Regions from separate parts of the Paenibacillus sp. LjRoot153 genome, predicted to be linked through region 2. Evidence: riboswitches for the same ligand, from Rfam matches in the RefSeq annotation. Region 2 holds a riboswitch; each other region holds the start of a gene.
The links. A riboswitch is a leader RNA that binds a small molecule or an ion and turns the genes downstream of it on or off. The one in region 2 is predicted to bind cobalamin.
Positions count from the first base shown of each region.

Region 1: it holds a riboswitch for cobalamin, as region 2 does, so the genes downstream of both, ACSQ8P_RS04400 (DUF4430 domain-containing protein) here and metE (5-methyltetrahydropteroyltriglutamate--homocysteine S-methyltransferase) in region 2, are expected to answer to the same signal.
Region 3: it holds a riboswitch for cobalamin, as region 2 does, so the genes downstream of both, ACSQ8P_RS28310 (ABC transporter substrate-binding protein) here and metE (5-methyltetrahydropteroyltriglutamate--homocysteine S-methyltransferase) in region 2, are expected to answer to the same signal.

Region 1 covers NZ_CAXUQH020000001.1:950,794-956,159, reverse strand. The annotation lists gene ACSQ8P_RS04400 (DUF4430 domain-containing protein) at 1-2,303, opposite strand, end outside; cobalamin riboswitch at 2,480-2,674, opposite strand; gene ACSQ8P_RS04395 (hypothetical protein) at 2,816-3,100, opposite strand; gene ACSQ8P_RS04390 (MBL fold metallo-hydrolase) at 3,397-4,020, opposite strand; gene ACSQ8P_RS04385 (thioredoxin family protein) at 4,041-4,607, opposite strand; gene ACSQ8P_RS04380 (DedA family protein) at 4,682-5,281, opposite strand.
Region 2 covers NZ_CAXUQH020000001.1:2,083,202-2,088,567, forward strand. The annotation lists gene ACSQ8P_RS09165 (hypothetical protein) at 1-330, shown strand, start outside; gene ACSQ8P_RS09170 (DUF4023 family protein) at 377-490, shown strand; gene ACSQ8P_RS09175 (hypothetical protein) at 670-801, shown strand; gene metE (5-methyltetrahydropteroyltriglutamate--homocysteine S-methyltransferase) at 861-3,158, opposite strand; cobalamin riboswitch at 3,309-3,508, opposite strand; tRNA gene ACSQ8P_RS09185 (tRNA-Arg) at 3,709-3,782, opposite strand; gene ACSQ8P_RS09190 (hypothetical protein) at 3,944-4,855, shown strand; gene tig (trigger factor) at 4,966-5,366, shown strand, end outside.
Region 3 covers NZ_CAXUQH020000001.1:6,568,986-6,574,351, reverse strand. The annotation lists gene cysK (cysteine synthase A) at 1-39, shown strand, start outside; gene ACSQ8P_RS28330 (Lrp/AsnC family transcriptional regulator) at 241-732, shown strand; gene ACSQ8P_RS28325 (aminotransferase class I/II-fold pyridoxal phosphate-dependent enzyme) at 748-1,950, shown strand; gene ACSQ8P_RS28320 (aspartyl-phosphate phosphatase Spo0E family protein) at 2,019-2,285, shown strand; gene ACSQ8P_RS28315 (hypothetical protein) at 2,347-2,874, shown strand; cobalamin riboswitch at 2,907-3,059, shown strand; gene ACSQ8P_RS28310 (ABC transporter substrate-binding protein) at 3,211-4,221, shown strand; gene ACSQ8P_RS28305 (FecCD family ABC transporter permease) at 4,221-5,258, shown strand; gene ACSQ8P_RS28300 (ABC transporter ATP-binding protein) at 5,264-5,366, shown strand, end outside.

The DNA of each region.
Region 1 (5,366 bases), 1.1 Mb from region 2:
AGAGCTATACTTTGGGAATCAAGTACTCGTTGCAGCAGTGTGAAAGCTGTATCACCAGACTGTAAAGTAACAGTTATAGGAGCAATGATATCTCCTTCACCCAGTGAGCGTTTTTCAACAGAGAGTGTAACCTTTTGTGTGGTACTAGGTCCCGATCCACCAGGTCCAGGCGCAGTTACTAACGTCGATTTAAAGGCTAGAAACTCCGTGAAATGCTTCGTTTTAATAATTAAGTCGCCATTCTCGCTGTAAGCATAAACATCATCGTTTCGATAATTGCTATTGTCATATTTGGGGATTGCGGTAAAATTACCGTTTTCATCTATGAAACCGGCATTTCGATCACCCATCCCCTTCAATTTAAGTGTTACATGTTGATTAAACTGGATGCGGCTATCACCGCCCACCTTAATGCGTGAATCGATACTGTCCAGCTTACTACCGCTGTTGGTAAGTACTCCGTTCACTTTATTCGTTACGGTGTTATCGGTTGTGTTCAGAATTCTTGGCAATTGAATCTCATTATTCCATGCAGCTGATGTAACTTTCGTGTAAGCCGGTATGTCCAATTCCGTATTGCCTCGTTTAGCAATAACCTCTGGCAAAGCTGTTGCCGTGAAAGAAAGTGTAATTTTGTTCGTTGCTTGGTCATTGTCATCCGTTGAGAAGGATACGTTGGACTCACTCGCGCCAACATTGACGATCTGATCACTCGAAGTGCTCACATTATGAATGGTCAACTTGTTACTTGCCGAGTTACTAACCAATGCGGCTGGCAATGCTTGGAGTTTTAGAGTCCCTTGATGACCTTGACCTGCAAAAGTAATCACAATATCTTGTTGATTGCTTTCTTGCGTTACATGATCAATCGTCAAACCCGTAGTGCCAGGATCGAAGCTCCAATTCGCTGCCATATTGGCACCAGAGGTGAACGTATCGCCAACTAGCTTAATCTGCAAACTAGGGTTAAGATTTCCGATGTTCGCATTCGAAGCGATCGCAATGGAAGGCCAACGGCCGTAATAAAACGTAACGACATCATCGTCATTTAATATATAATCTGCTGCACCGACTTGCGGTGAATTACCATTCACTTTATACATCCAACCATCATATCCGCCAAGACTTCCTGCTGTTTGACCTGCTATTGAGGAGAGATAGGGACCATAACTACTGTTTTGAATGACAAAGTTAATGTTAGACTTCTCTAGCGCTTGCTTCAAAGCATCCATGGCTGTCGGCTGGCTGCCATAGACTGCTGCAGTTATCGACTGCTGTGGAAGTATCGAACTGTTAATGCCATTAACGTTTATTTTTACGGTAGTTAGATTTGGCTTATCCGCAAAACGCTGCCAAACTGATTTACCCTGCTGAATATCCGTGAGAGCAATTAATACTTGCTCCGTTGCCATCAAGTTTTGGCTTGGCGGCGTTACTTTCCAAGAAAAAGCTCCATTTGGCAACTGGAAGCTATAAACGGCATCAACAACAGTATGATCATTGACGACCCAATTTGCGGACAACATGTCTTCTCCAACTGCAACCAGACCTGATACCGATGTGGCCCAACTGTTGGAGTTGTCTCCATTGCCCCATTGACCTGGGGAATCAAACCCAGCATTAGCTAATTGTCTTTGCTTCAATAAAGCCTTGGCACGGTTGGTCGCAGTTACTGCAGCACTATTGGATTGATAATTGCCAAGTGCAAGCAGCGCCATCCCTGTAATGTCTGTATCTGATTCATCTCCAAAGAAAGCAAACCCGCCATCAGACAACTGTAAGCTAAGTAAATAACTTAACGCTTTTTCTTTGGCCGCATCGTTCCAGCTCCCAACGTTATGTCCCCTTTTCTTGCCTGTATCAAGAGCAAGCATCGTCCAAATCTGTCGATTAGAACCTCCGAAGGAACCTGTTGATGGATTTTGCTGAGCTGCTAACTCTGCGTACAAATTACGATCCGTTTCCCATGCATGGGAAGGATCCAGATTCATGGCCAACAGGCCAAATATTAAATTGATATGGTATGTACTGCTGTCTGTTTCTAGTAAATCGCCAGGATCACTTTGTTCCCAAGAAGGCAGCGTCCATTTGCTATTGTGCAGATCTTCCCCAGCTCCCCATAGCGCCACCATCTGCCACCAAGAATTGAGTTCAGGCCGATTTTGCTCATAAAATGAGACGGTATCCGAGATCATGGTATCCAATTTCGTACTTGGATTTGCATCGACTGCTCTCGCAGCTTGTGGGACGAGTAATAAAGTAATGAGAGCCAAACTTAATAGTGCTGAAACACCTTTTTTCATCAAACGGAACAAACCAATCACCTTCATCTTCCTTAAAATAGTGGATAAACGAAAAAAACACCTTTCCCCGAGTTCCAGAGGAAAGATGTCTTTGTAAGAATCGTGTTAATCCAACGATTAACCATTCTTTTTGGCAAATGCAAAGAAACATCTTCCTCCCATCCTCGTGAGAAAAAAAATAAAATACTTATCAGGCAGGTCTCCTGGCTTCGCTTCATCGCTTGTACAATCTCCTTCCCCTCGTGTTATCGAGAGTGGCTATGATTGTTAGCTCAGCGTTACAGTGGCGGGACCGCATCGGATTTCAACCGAACTTCCCTTTTAAGCTTCCGCTAGATTCAGCGGAGAGCACCTATTAAGCTAGTTTATGAAATTGTCTGTAATCATGACGAATTGTACATGACTTCAACGTAATAGACAATCCTTTTTTTTCGCAAACTCAAAAAGGCAACCCCACCAAGACCCATAGGCCCCGTGGGATTACCTCTCTTTTTACCCGTGCAATCCGTAAATTAATATTTACAAATGCTGCGCGTAATAATAACTAGCAAAATGAAAAGTACTAGGATACTAGCGGCTGAATTGTTTTTCGGAGGACAAGCAACAGCTTGCGTGTGGACCGGTTTCGGGAATACAAATTCAGTTTGTTGGTAGGACGCGTGCAGGTGGATGTTATTGTGCATTGGTTGTTGCATAATTGGCGCTGGCGCTGGAAGCGGAGTAGGCATTGGCATCGGGGTTGGCATTGGCATTGGCATTGGCTGCATTGGGTAATTCGGAACTTTTACATATTCCATAAAAAGAGCACCTCCTTGGTATTTTCCCTATCGGGACCTTTCACGTACATAAACGGGCTAAACAGAATTGTTATTGTTGAAGTTGGGTGAATAGCTTACAACATCAGTCTATGGGGAACCACCTACGTTGAACACGGTAAATACCCAGTTTATAAATAAATTGGGTGGGTATCATGGGCGAACGAGCATAATCAGGATATAGTCGATTATTTCGACTTACAGCAGCTACATCTCCACTTTCTCATCCATATACAAAAAGGACCGCCCCCTCATCAGAGGGAGCAGTCCTAATCTTCTTACACGTATGGGTTATTCTCACGTTCGAAGCCGATCGTCGTCTTGGCGCCGTGCCCGGAATAGACGATGACATCGTCATCCAGCAGGAACAGCTTATCCTGAATGGAATCCAGCAGGGTATTATTGTCTCCACCGAGGAGGTCTGTACGACCAACCGAAAGTTTAAACAACACATCACCGCTGAACAGGTGATTGTCATACAGGAAACTCACACTCCCTGGCGAATGGCCTGGGGTGTGGAACACCTTAAGCTGGATGCCCAGGAACTCAAGCGTTTGTCCTTCATCCAAAGCGAATTCTGCTGGATCAGTCACAATCGGAGCGCCGAGATCGGGCCAGCGAGCTGAACCATTCTTCTTCGGATTCGTCAGCCAATCGGCTTCCAGGTCGTGAATATACACGGGGCAGCCCTTGAGCTTACGAATCTCGTCTACACCACCGATGTGATCAAAATGCGCATGCGTCAGTAGAATAGCGACGATATCCATGTCGGCAATTTTTTTGATCAGCGACTTCGGATTCATACCGGGATCGATAATAATACCTTGATTCGTCTCTGGATTCGACAGTAAGTAGGCATTTGTCTGAACCGGACCCAGAACGAAAGATTGAATGTTAATCATCGTGATGCCACCTTCACCTTTTAGAACGACTCGATTAATGAACGAAGTTCCTTCACAATAACAGCATGATATCCGTTACCTTCGCCATATTGACGGCCCATTTCGGCTCTGGCTACTTGAATTTTTTCGTTATAATCTGCCGCATCGCGATCTGGATTTTCTTTCTTGAACTGCGTCATAACCGCTTGCACGTTCTTCGGACGAGGTCCCCAGTGTCCAAGCACGAAACCGCCTGTATCCGTGAAAATAACAATCGGAATAGCACGTCCGCCACCTGTTAGGAACTGATCAATCACGTCATAATTTTGCTCAATAATCAGAACTTCCGTCGGAACGCCGCTATTTTCCAAAGCCTTGAAAACAACAGGCACGTTGCGAACAACATCGCCACACCAGTCAGCAGCAACAATCAAGCAACGAAGATCGTCACGATTATTCAGGGATTCGAAATATTCCTTATCCTCTTCATTGTCCCAAGCGAAGCCATCATAATACGCTAGGAATTGCTCTTTATTTTTCTCCATACCGTCAATAAACTGTTGTGGCTTCAAGCCTGTGCGCAGCTTACTAGCAAGATTCGTGCTCATTGATTTCATCCTCCCAAGATCATCCATATTCTCATTCATTGTAACAAAAGCAAACGAATCCGCCAAATCGACCACTAGACTTTCGTTTTTCTTTTGAGATAAAATTGATAGCCCGCATACAGAATCGTCAGCACGACCGCAGCGATAATCAAAGGTTTAATATAAGGCCCTGCATATTCGCCAATCGTCTCCCAATTATCCTTCAATTTCATGCCCAAATAAATATACAGAAACGAGTAAGGAACTAGAGCTAAAGCCGTGTACAGAGAAAATTTTCCCAAAGGCATCTTCGCCATACCGCCTGGCAATGAGATCGCATGACGCACAATTGGAATAAATCTCGCTGTAAAAATCATCCCCGTGCCGTACCGATTAAACCAGCTTTCCGCCACATCGATATGATGCTTGCTGATCAGCAGGTATTTGCCATATCTCTCCAGAAAAGGCCTGCCGCCATAACGCCCGATCCAATATAGTACGATTTGGGCCAAAGTCCCCCCGACGACCGCGCAAACCATGCCACCTACGAAGTTAATTTGACCTTTGGATACGAGATACCCTGCGTAGGCTAAAAGCAATTCGTTCGGAATGACCTCTAACATGAGTCCAAGGAAAATCCCCCAGTACCCCAAGCCTTCCAAATACACTAAAACACTATGAATCAACTCACTCATCCGTAGCCCTCTCTTCGCTTCACTTTTCATCACCACATACATTAGTTGGAAAAACTACATCTAATTTTTACAAATAGGCGTAAAA
Region 2 (5,366 bases):
GTTGATTATTTAGCATCGAAAGAGCACTTTTTACAAATTAGCTCGCAAGCGGATAACCGAATTGAAAATTTAAAAAGTGATGGCGTTGAATTGGGTCAAGCTGAAATGGAAGAGATTATTGAAAAGGTTGGCTTGCATCGCGCCTACAACGAACTGGTACAGGCTGAGAATGTATTGATTAATTGGACACAAACAGCGATTAAATCCGAGCCTGAATTTATACAAAATCGAGCAACTTTTGAATCTTTATACGAAAAAGCACAAAAAGATGTGGAGTTCAGAGCTGCAATAATTAATTTGGCAATGCGATTAAATACTGACCTTGCGTGACATTCTATAAGGGTAATGCCATTCTTTATTCAGGAGGCGAGTGCTCATGGATAGTCATTTCATTAGCAAGCTGCATGAGAAGCAGAGGAAAGCCGAGAAGAATAAAAGGACACAAGGTGACGGTCATACAGGCAAAAATTTGCCTCACAAGATGCACTAACGTCGTTTGGCATGAACAAGAGCCTGTAGGGTGATCCCTACAGGCTTTTTGTTGCGCTCCAGCATATATGCTTACCTAACTTTATGCCAGACAGAAGGAAAGGATAACCAGCATAGTCAGTACGGAAACCCTCCATACTAAGGTGGCGTTCATTCTATAAATAGAAGGAGTTGCTTACCATGGGTAAAAAGAAAAGTATGATGCAGAAAACACAAAGTACGGTCGATCACTCGAAGCAATCATCTCGCATTCAATCGAATCTCGATTCAACGGAGCCGGGACATCACCAGCCAAATAGGCCATCCGTGTAGGCGAAATCTAACAGCAATCAGCACCCTTGCTTGCAAATGCAGCGGGGTGTTTTTCAATTTTAAGAAGGAATCAATTCACTCCGACTTGCACGGAACAGCTTAGCAGCCTCAACCATAACGCGTAGTGCGGCTACAGTCTCATCTTTACCACGTGTTTTCAAGCCGCAATCTGGATTGATCCAGAAAAGCTCAGGTTCAAGGACCTTAAGTGCACGCTCGATCATTTCAACCATTTCCGTTACAGATGGAACACGCGGACTATGAATGTCATAAACCCCAAGCCCAATTCCTTGATCATACGTATGCTCCTCGAAGCTGTGAATCAGCTCACCGTGACTTCTCGATGTTTCAATCGAAATGACGTCTGCATCTAGCGCTCTGATCGCGTCTATAATGTCATGGAACTCGCAATAGCACATATGTGTATGGATTTGAGTTTCATCGTTCACAGTTGCTGTAGACAAACGGAATGCCAGGACAGCCCAATCGAGATAAGCTTGCCAGTCTCTCTTCTTCAGAGGTAGGCCTTCACGAAGCGCAGGCTCATCCACTTGAATCATCTCAATGCCAGCTTGCTCTAGGGCCTCTACTTCATGGCGCAAGGCCAAGGCGATCTGATAGGCAACTTGTTCGCGGGAAATATCGCTGCGGACAAATGACCAGTTCAGAATCGTAATCGGTCCTGTCAGCATACCTTTTACTGGCTTACTTGTTAGCGATTGGGCGAACTTCGTTTCTTTAACTGTCATCTCTTGCACGAATTCCACGTCACCGAAAATAACAGGCGGTTTCACACAACGAGAACCATACGATTGAACCCAGCCGTTCGATGTAAAAGCAAAGCCATCCAGCTTTTCACCGAAAAACTCCACCATATCCGTACGCTCAAATTCTCCGTGCACAAGCACATCGAGTCCAAGCTCATCTTGAAGATGAATCCATTCAGTGATCTGTTCTTGAATGAATGCTTCATATTGTTCAGGTGTCCATTCGCCGCTACGCCAATTTTTACGAGCATTTCGGACTTCAACTGTTTGTGGAAATGACCCAATCGTCGTAGTAGGCAAGAAAGGGAGCTGCCATTTGGCTGTTTGGAGTCCTCTGCGTGTTGTGAAGGAGCTGTTTCGATCAGAAGGCTGTTGCCCGATATTCGCGATCGCTTGCTGGACTATGGCTTTGTTACGATACGAGGACGCATTAAGGTTAGCGATTGCCGTCTGATTCAGATCTAATTCCAATTGCATGGGATCTTGGCGTTGAATAGCTTTAGTCAATATAGAAAGCTCAGTCAACTTTTCTTCTGCAAATGCTAGAGCATCCCGCAATACAGGCTCAAGTTTATTTTCTTTACGCGTGGAAACAGGGACATGCAGCAAGCTGGATGAAGGCTGCAGCACCATGCGCTCATAGGGGACGATTGCTTCAAGCTGGGCAAGGAATTCAAGCTGCCTGCTCAAATCTGTCCGCCAAATATTGCGTCCATCTAGAATACCAACGCCAAGCACTTTATCCGCTGGGAAGCCATAGGTTTGGAGATTGCTCCAGTTCAAATCAAAGCCATGGATGAAATCAAGACCAATCCCATGAACGGGAAGGGAAATCAGATCTTGGTAATGATCGACGGCATCAAAATACGTTTGAATACTGATTTTAAGTGCTGGTGCAGCTGCCGCCAGAGTAACGTAGATGTGTTTAACACGTCCGAGATCTTCTGAGCTAAGGGACTGTACGAGTATCGGCTCATCAATTTGTACCCATTTCACACCTTCCTCGGACAGCTCAGTCAAAATACGAGCATAGAGCGGCAGAAACAACGCGATTAAACGATCGATTTCTTCCGCTTTATAACCCTTGGCTAGCTTAAGGAAAGTAAATAAGCCGAGAAGGACTGGCTTACCTTCGATACCTAGCTTTTGCTTCGCTTCACGGTAAGCTTCAAGTGGTTTATTGATGGTTAGTTCTGGCTGAGCGTCCTGTAACTCGGGAACGATGTAATGATAATTGGTATTGAACCATTTCGTCATTTCACAAGCTGTCGCACCTTGACTGCCGCGAGCCATCGCATAGTACGTCGCTAGTGGCACTTGGCCGCCTGTGTACGGGAAACGCTTTGGAACAAGTCCGAACATTGTGGATGTGTCCAGCACGTGATCATATAGGCTGAAGTCGCCTACAGGAATAAGATCAATCCCTTTTTGCTGCTGCAAGCGCAGGTTGTGTAGACGAATGTCTTCAATTTGCTTTGTAAACTCGTTCTCATCCAATTTGCCGGACCAGAAGGCCTCTAGCGCTTTCTTCCACTCACGGTTCTCGCCAATTCTTGGATATCCTAAATTACTGTTTATAAGTGCGCACATGGGGTAATCCTCCTCAAATTTTGCTGGTATACGAATCTCTGGAAATCAAAAAAGGGCATCTCTAACCTTAATAAAAAAGGTTAAAGATACCCTGTGTATGTGTATACAGTGTTTACTATCTCTAACACCTCCCTATCTCCCGTAGGTAAAACAGTGCTGTCAGAATTAGGCAGGTCTCCTGGCTCCAGAATCCTCGTCAAACGCCAGCCTTCCCGATCTTTCGATCAGTGGCATTGGAGGCGTTGACTCCTCTGTTACAGTGGCGGGACCGCGTCGGTTTTACACCGAACTTCCCTTTTAAGCTCTCGTTTGATTGACAAAACAAGAGCACCTATTCCCACAATATGCAATTGTGAATACTATACATGATATCGCACATCATGCAAAGACTTTTGTTTTTTTAATATAGAATTTATAAATTTTACCTATTAAGATGGCTATATTTCTCCATAAACGCTCTCGTGCAAGAAGGACGGTGTAGCCGTTTATTTTGTATGTTTTGGAAATAAAAAAAGACCGCGATTTCTCGCGGTCTTTCCTCTTACTTTGACGTCCCAGGAGGGATTCGAACCCCCGACCGCACGCTTAGAAGGCGTGTGCTCTATCCAGCTGAGCTACTGAGACCTATGACACTTCTTACCGCCTGGACGAGATCCGTTTGGCGAAGCAAGAGTTAATATATCATAACGTATAATGCGAGTCAACTTCATTTTTAAATATTTTTGCAATCATTTGGATGATGAAGTAAACTGGCACAAGCGAGACCATGAACAGAGGTGATCCCTATGTCAGATCCTACTTTGGATAATGTCATCCTTTTTCCTAAAACAGAGCAGTTCTATGAAGACGAGTTAACGAAGCTGTTACGCTCCGAGCAGTATAAAGAAGCACTGGAGATGCTTACTTTTTTGCTGCAATTTCCTAATGTCGATGCGAATAAGTCTGATCAATGGGAAGCCCTGCGCCACTGGCTGCTTACCATGTTTCCAGAAACGATGTTCTCATCATCCGTAACTGAGGAAGAGGACTCGGAGGAAGAGTCCGCTTTGTTACGCCAGTATATTCATGATAAATCAGCTTCGGATGACGGTGCTTTTGTGATGAAGCTTCAAAACATGCTGCAAGAAGGTTCGCTAGAGGGACAAGTAAGTGCTTTGGAGCAGCTTGCTTTTATCGAGCAACCTGAGGTGAGTCAATTCGTGAAGAAATGGCTTTGCGAAAGGCCCAGACATCCTCATCTTCAATTCAAAGCGTTACAGACACTTAAGCAAATGGGGGAGCACGGGTTGATTGAGTTCCCCAAGAATGGCCGAACGGTTCTCGTCGAAATCGATGAGACGCCGCTTACGTCGGAGGATTTTCCATTGCGAATTCGTGATATGATTCGCAGAGTCGGGGACATTAGTGAAATAAGCCAACCTGACTTTGTCTACTTTGCAACTCAGACATGGCAGGAGTTTCTTGCCTATGCGTACGGCACCTCGATTTACACGGAGCTGCTAAGGGCAGAAGAAAGCGCGGTAGACGTGTGGGCCTCTGCGCTGCATGCGATTTTGCAAGACAAATTGTTTGGTACGGTTGATCGAGATGAGCTGCTAGAGACTTATGGTATCGTGGATGCGATGACACTGCAGTGGAAGCGCGCGCACAACGTGCTGACCGCTTTTGTAAAGCAATTTAGCCCAGATCCAGGTTAAGAACAAAGCTCGCTTGAAATGAAAATGTTATATGGTATAATAGAATGGTTATAATGAGCTTAACGTGAAAAATATATGTCATGGTACATTTTTGGAGGGGAAGGCATAAAATGAAAGCAAGTTGGGAAAAAATAGAGAAGAACGTTGGCGTTCTTGAAGTTGAAGTTGGGGCAGAGCGCGTTGCAGATGCTTTGGATAAGGCATTTAAAAAGGTATCAGCGAAAGTGAATGTTCCAGGATTCCGTAAAGGGAAAGTGCCTCGTTCAATCTTTGAAGCTAAATTCGGTGTTGAGAGCCTGTATCAAGATGCTTTGGATATCATTTTGCCAGAAGTTTACGTTGAAGCGATTGAAGAGGTTAAAATCGAGCCTGTAGATCGTCCAGAAGTAGATGTTGAGCAATTTGGTAAAGGTCAAGTCTTGAAATTCAAAGCTAAAGTAACAGTTAAGCCTGAAGTAGCGCTTGGTGACTACAAAGGTATCGAAGTAGAAGCGGTTAATGCTTCTGTGTC
Region 3 (5,366 bases), 4.5 Mb from region 2:
GATACAGGTGAGCGATATTTAAGTATGGATCTCTTTTAACCTTGTACGAGGTACATAAAAGAGAGCTTAGAGCCACTCGGATGGTTATCCAGTGGCTTTTTATTTTGCCAATCCTAGTGGAATTTTCAAATATATATAAATATTCTGCCTTTCTTCCGCGATCAGTAATTGAATTAGGACTGCAATTCATTGTAAGATGAATGGATGAATGAAACATATCTCAGAAAGGTAGGTTTAACCATGGATACTTTGAAGCTTAAAATTCTCGATTTACTAAAGGAAGACGCCCGCAGGAGCGCGGATCTGATCGCCACCATGTTAGGAACGGCGGAGGCCGAAGTTGCGCGAGCGATAAGCGAGATGGAAGCGGATAAGGTCATCGTCAAATACGCAACAGTCGTGAACTGGAGCAAAGTAGATGACGAAAAGGTTACCGCCCTAATTGAAGTGCAAATTACGCCGGAGCGCGGGCGCGGGTTTGATGCGATTGCGGAACGGATCTATTTATATCCGGAAGTCAAATCGGTTTATCTCATGTCTGGAGCATATGATTTGCTCGTTGAGATTGAGGGGAGCTCGCTCAAACAGGTGGCTTCTTTCGTTTCTAACAAGCTCTCGCCAATTGACCGTGTGCTTTCTACGAAAACGAATTTTATTTTGAAAAAATACAAACAAGACGGCATTATTTTCGAAGATCAGGAAGATGATCATCGAATGCTTGTTTCGCCGTAAGGGAGAGGTAGCGCTATGATCAAGGATGAGACTACGATTCAATCAAGCAAAAAATCAATGAAAGACTACCTCGCTCCTGCGGTACGTGAAATGAAGCCGTCTGGCATTCGGAAGTTTTTTGATCTCGTAAGCAATAGTAAAGAGGACATCATCTCGCTAGGTGTGGGTGAACCTGACTTTTCAACACCATGGCACGTTCGTGAAGCAGCTGTACATTCCTTGGAGCGCGGCAGAACGAAATATACGCCAAACTCTGGTATCCCTGAGCTTCGCGAAGCGATTGCGAACTATTTGTATACATCCTTTAAAGTGAAATATGAGCCATCGAACGAGGTACTTGTAACGGTAGGAGGCAGTGAAGCAATTGATCTAGCGCTGCGTTCACTAATTACACCTGGGGATGAGATTCTGATTCCTGAGCCTTGTTATATTTCTTACTCGCCAATTACAGCTATTAGTGGTGGTGTACCAGTAGGTATCGAAACGTTCGCCAAGGATCAATTCAAGCTGACGGAAAAGGCGCTACGTGATGCGATTACGCCACGTTCCAAAATTCTAATTCTTTGTTACCCAAGCAATCCGACGGGCGGCATCATGAACTATGAAGATTGGCTGCCGATCGCCAAAGTTGTTGAAGAGCATGATCTAATTGTCATTTCCGATGAAATTTATGCGGAATTGACGTATGGTCAGAAGCATGTAAGTTTCGCGGCTGTACCGGGGATGCAGGACCGGACGATTCTGGTCAGCGGTTTCTCAAAAGCGTTTGCAATGACAGGCTGGCGGATGGGGTATGCTTGTGGTCACAGAGAGCTAATCTCGGCTATGACCAAGATTCACCAATATACGGTCATGTGTGCGCCTGTCATGGGGCAAGTAGCCGCACATGAAGCATTGACGAATGGGCTGGAAGAGAAAGATCGGATGATTGAATCCTATAATCAACGGAGACGATTGGTTGTCAAAGGATTCCGTGAAGTCGGACTTGAATGCCATGAACCACAAGGCGCGTTCTATGCGTTCCCAAGTATTGTGGCTACAGGACTAACCTCCGATGAATTCGCACAACGACTCTTGTATGAGTCTAAGGTTGCCGCAGTGCCTGGTGATGTCTTTGGATTAGGTGGAGAAGGATTTTTGCGGTGCTCTTATGCCTATAGTGTTTCCCAACTGAATGAAGCATTAGAGAGAATCGGTAATTTCTTAAGGAAATTATAATATTCTTTATAAATTCATATGTTCATAGGAGACGAAAACTGGTATTCTTAGAGTAAGGAGGGATGAGCATGGCTTTTATGGAATATCAGCTTACTAACTTTCATAAGCAATTTCAAATTCGCGAGCAAGAGTTCGGACAGCGTTGGCTGACCAGAAATGCCAAGAAGCAAAATTCCCTAGCACTACTTGAAGAAGAGATCCATACGTTGAGACGTAAAATGGAACAGATGGTCATGGAAGGTCGAGAAATGACATCTGATGCAGTTGTTGAATTAAGCACGATGCTGGATCAAAAAATAAATGAATATATGACATCTGGAAAGAAAAGTCGGTGAAAACCGACTTTTCTGACGACTATCGATAAAGAGAGAGTACTTGACGGAGGGAATTACATACATGAAGGCAAAATGGTTATTCGTTCTCATGCTAGGAATGATATTGATGCTTACTGCTTGTGGTGGACCGAAGGCAGATGTATCGGTATTTATGATGGGACCTAACGGGTTTCCAAGTGAAGCGGCGGAGAAGTTGGAAGTATCCTTGAAATCCAAGGTAGGAGAAATTCCTACTGTGAAGCTGAATACATCACCTATTTTTTCATTAGAAAAAATGATTGTTGAGCTAGCTGCTGGTGGTAATGGCATTTTCATCTTGGGAGAAGAGCAGTTCAAAGGGTTGAGCAACCAAGCGGGATTTGTTTCATTGGATAACATAATCAACCCGAAGGATTATCCGGATGGGGTTATCGAAATCAAAGAAGAAGGCAAAGCGGCGGAAAAGCATTTGTACGGCATTCCACTTACCGGCAACAAATGGATGAAAGAGCAAGGGTTTGAAGGTAAAGGCTTATTTGCGTTCATTCCTCAGAATGCTCCGAAGATGGACGAGGCGTTGAAAGTCATCCAAATTATTGCGCAAAAATAAGAGAACATCTATAATCGACAAATAGTTAGAATGTATAATTTGCAACTATAGGTACTGGTAATGTTCGAATTGGAACATTATTAGTTAAGGGGAAGCCGGTTCAAATCCGGCACGGTCCCGCCACTGTAATTCAGTCTTGCGAAAGTCTGAAGAGTCAGGATACCTGCCTATGGTGCCGATACAACATCCTTCGAGGAAAAGGATCGCGTTAAATCAGGAAGCAGCGCACGTCAGTACGTTGCCCAATACCGCGATTTATCGTCTCCTTCGTTCCTAGTGAACAAGGGGACTTTTTTTTGGCCGTGAATTAAAAATAATGAAAAGAGGGTTTAAGTGATGAAACAGAGCAATTTCAAAAAGGGTCTTATTCTTACATTAGCGGTTGCGACCGCGATCTCGTTAACTGCTTGTGCGAAGAAGGAAACTGAAATTACAGATCCATCGAAACTAGGTGGCGTGGGGACAAAGGCTCCAGTAACATCGGCAACTCCTGCCGCTACGAAGAAAACAACCTATCCTCTGAAAGTGAAAGACGCTACAGGTAAAGAGTTTACGTTCGACAAAGCGCCAGAACGAATCGCATCCGTCTCTCCTGCAGAAACAGAAGCGCTTTTTGCCATTGGACTAGAGGCGAATATTGTGGGTGTATCGGATTTCGATGATTATCCAGATAGCGCTAAATCGAAGCCGAAGTTAGGCAGCATTACGAAGCCCAACATGGAGGCGGTCATTGCTACCAACGCAAATATTGTTTTCACTGGTGTTTCCATGAATGCTAAAACAGTTGATGAACTACGTGCGATGAACATTAACGTCTTTAAAGTAGATCCCAAAACGCTAGATGATGCGATGAACAATATTCAAACGTTCGGACTTATTACCGATCATCAAGAGCAAGCGGAGAAAGTTGTCGCCAAAATGAAAGCGGATCGTCAGAAGGTTGTAGATGCTGTGAAAGACGTGAAGCAAGAAAATAAGAAAAAAGTATACATCGAGTTTGCCCCAGGTTGGACCGTGGGAAGCGGCGTGTTCATGGACGAATTGATTACCCTCTCTGGCGGGATTAACGTTGCTGCGGATAAAGCGGGCTGGTATGAGATCAGTGAAGAGAAAATCATTCAACAGAACCCGAACGTGATCTTATTCGCAAATGGGATCGTCGATATCAAGAGCAAGAAGCCATTAGAAGAAATTATTCGTACGCGCGGCGGGTGGGATGCGATTGACGCCGTGAAAAATAAACGCGTGATAGGGCTCGACCAAAACTCCGTAAGTCGCCCAGGTCCGAGATTGACGGATGGATTACTGGAAATGGCGAAAGGGATTTATCCTGAATTGGTGAAATAATGAAAAGAAAATTGATGCTTGGGGGAGGAGTAGGAGTTATACTCCTTCTTCTTTCTATTGTGGTGAGTTTATCCATCGGGTCAGCTCAGCTTCCTCTCTCACATATCGTGGGGATTCTAGCGAAGCATCTTCCTTGGATAGGAAGTCACATCGAGGTGAACTGGCCACAATCTTCAGAACAAATCATAAATAGAGTAAGAATTCCACGCTTATTACTAGGGATTTTGGTGGGGGCCGTGCTCTCCATAGCAGGTGCTGGTTTTCAAGGGGTTCTACGCAATCCGCTCGCTGACCCTTACTCCCTTGGCGTATCTTCAGGAGCTTCTGTAGGGGCTGCTTTTCTTATTTATTTCGGGCTGCAATTCGCCCTGTTCGGGCAATGGTCGATCCCCATAGTGGCTTTCGTGACGGGGCTTATTTCCCTGTTCTTGGTTTTGAAGCTGGCCATGATTGAAGGGAAGCTAAAGATGGAGACGCTGATTTTATCCGGCGTGGTGATGCAAGCCTTTCTGGGCGCATTCGTGTCGTTCTTAGTTTCGATTTCGAATCAAACGATAAATGAAATTATTTTCTGGCTCATGGGCAGTCTAGCGATGCGTGGATGGTCATATACCTATATGATTTCACCCTATCTATTGATTGGTCTCGTGATTCTGTTAAGCTATGCGAGATCATTAAATCTGTTGGCATTAGGAGAGCGTCAGGCTGCACATCTCGGTGTTCATGTCGAGCGTACGAAACTGATCGTACTGATCGCTTCCACTTTGATCACGGCAGCTGCTGTATCTGTGGCGGGGGTTATCGGTTTCGTTGGATTAATCGTGCCGCACTTGGTGCGACTTCTGGTAGGTCCGGATTATCGTCTGATCATTCCGTTATCCGCGATCGGAGGTGGAATTTATGTGTTATGGGCAGATACCTTGGCTCGAACATTGCTTAGTCCTACAGAAATTCCACTCGGGGTAATTACAGCGTTTCTAGGTGCACCATTTTTTGCCTATCTGCTCCATAAAGATAAGAAAACGTTAAGAGGTTGATCACGATGATTCAAGTGGAGCAGCTCTTTCAGAGCTTTCGAGAACAACAAGTGCTAAATAATATGAGCTTTGAGGTCGGGCAGGGGGAGTTTTTTGGGATCATTGGCC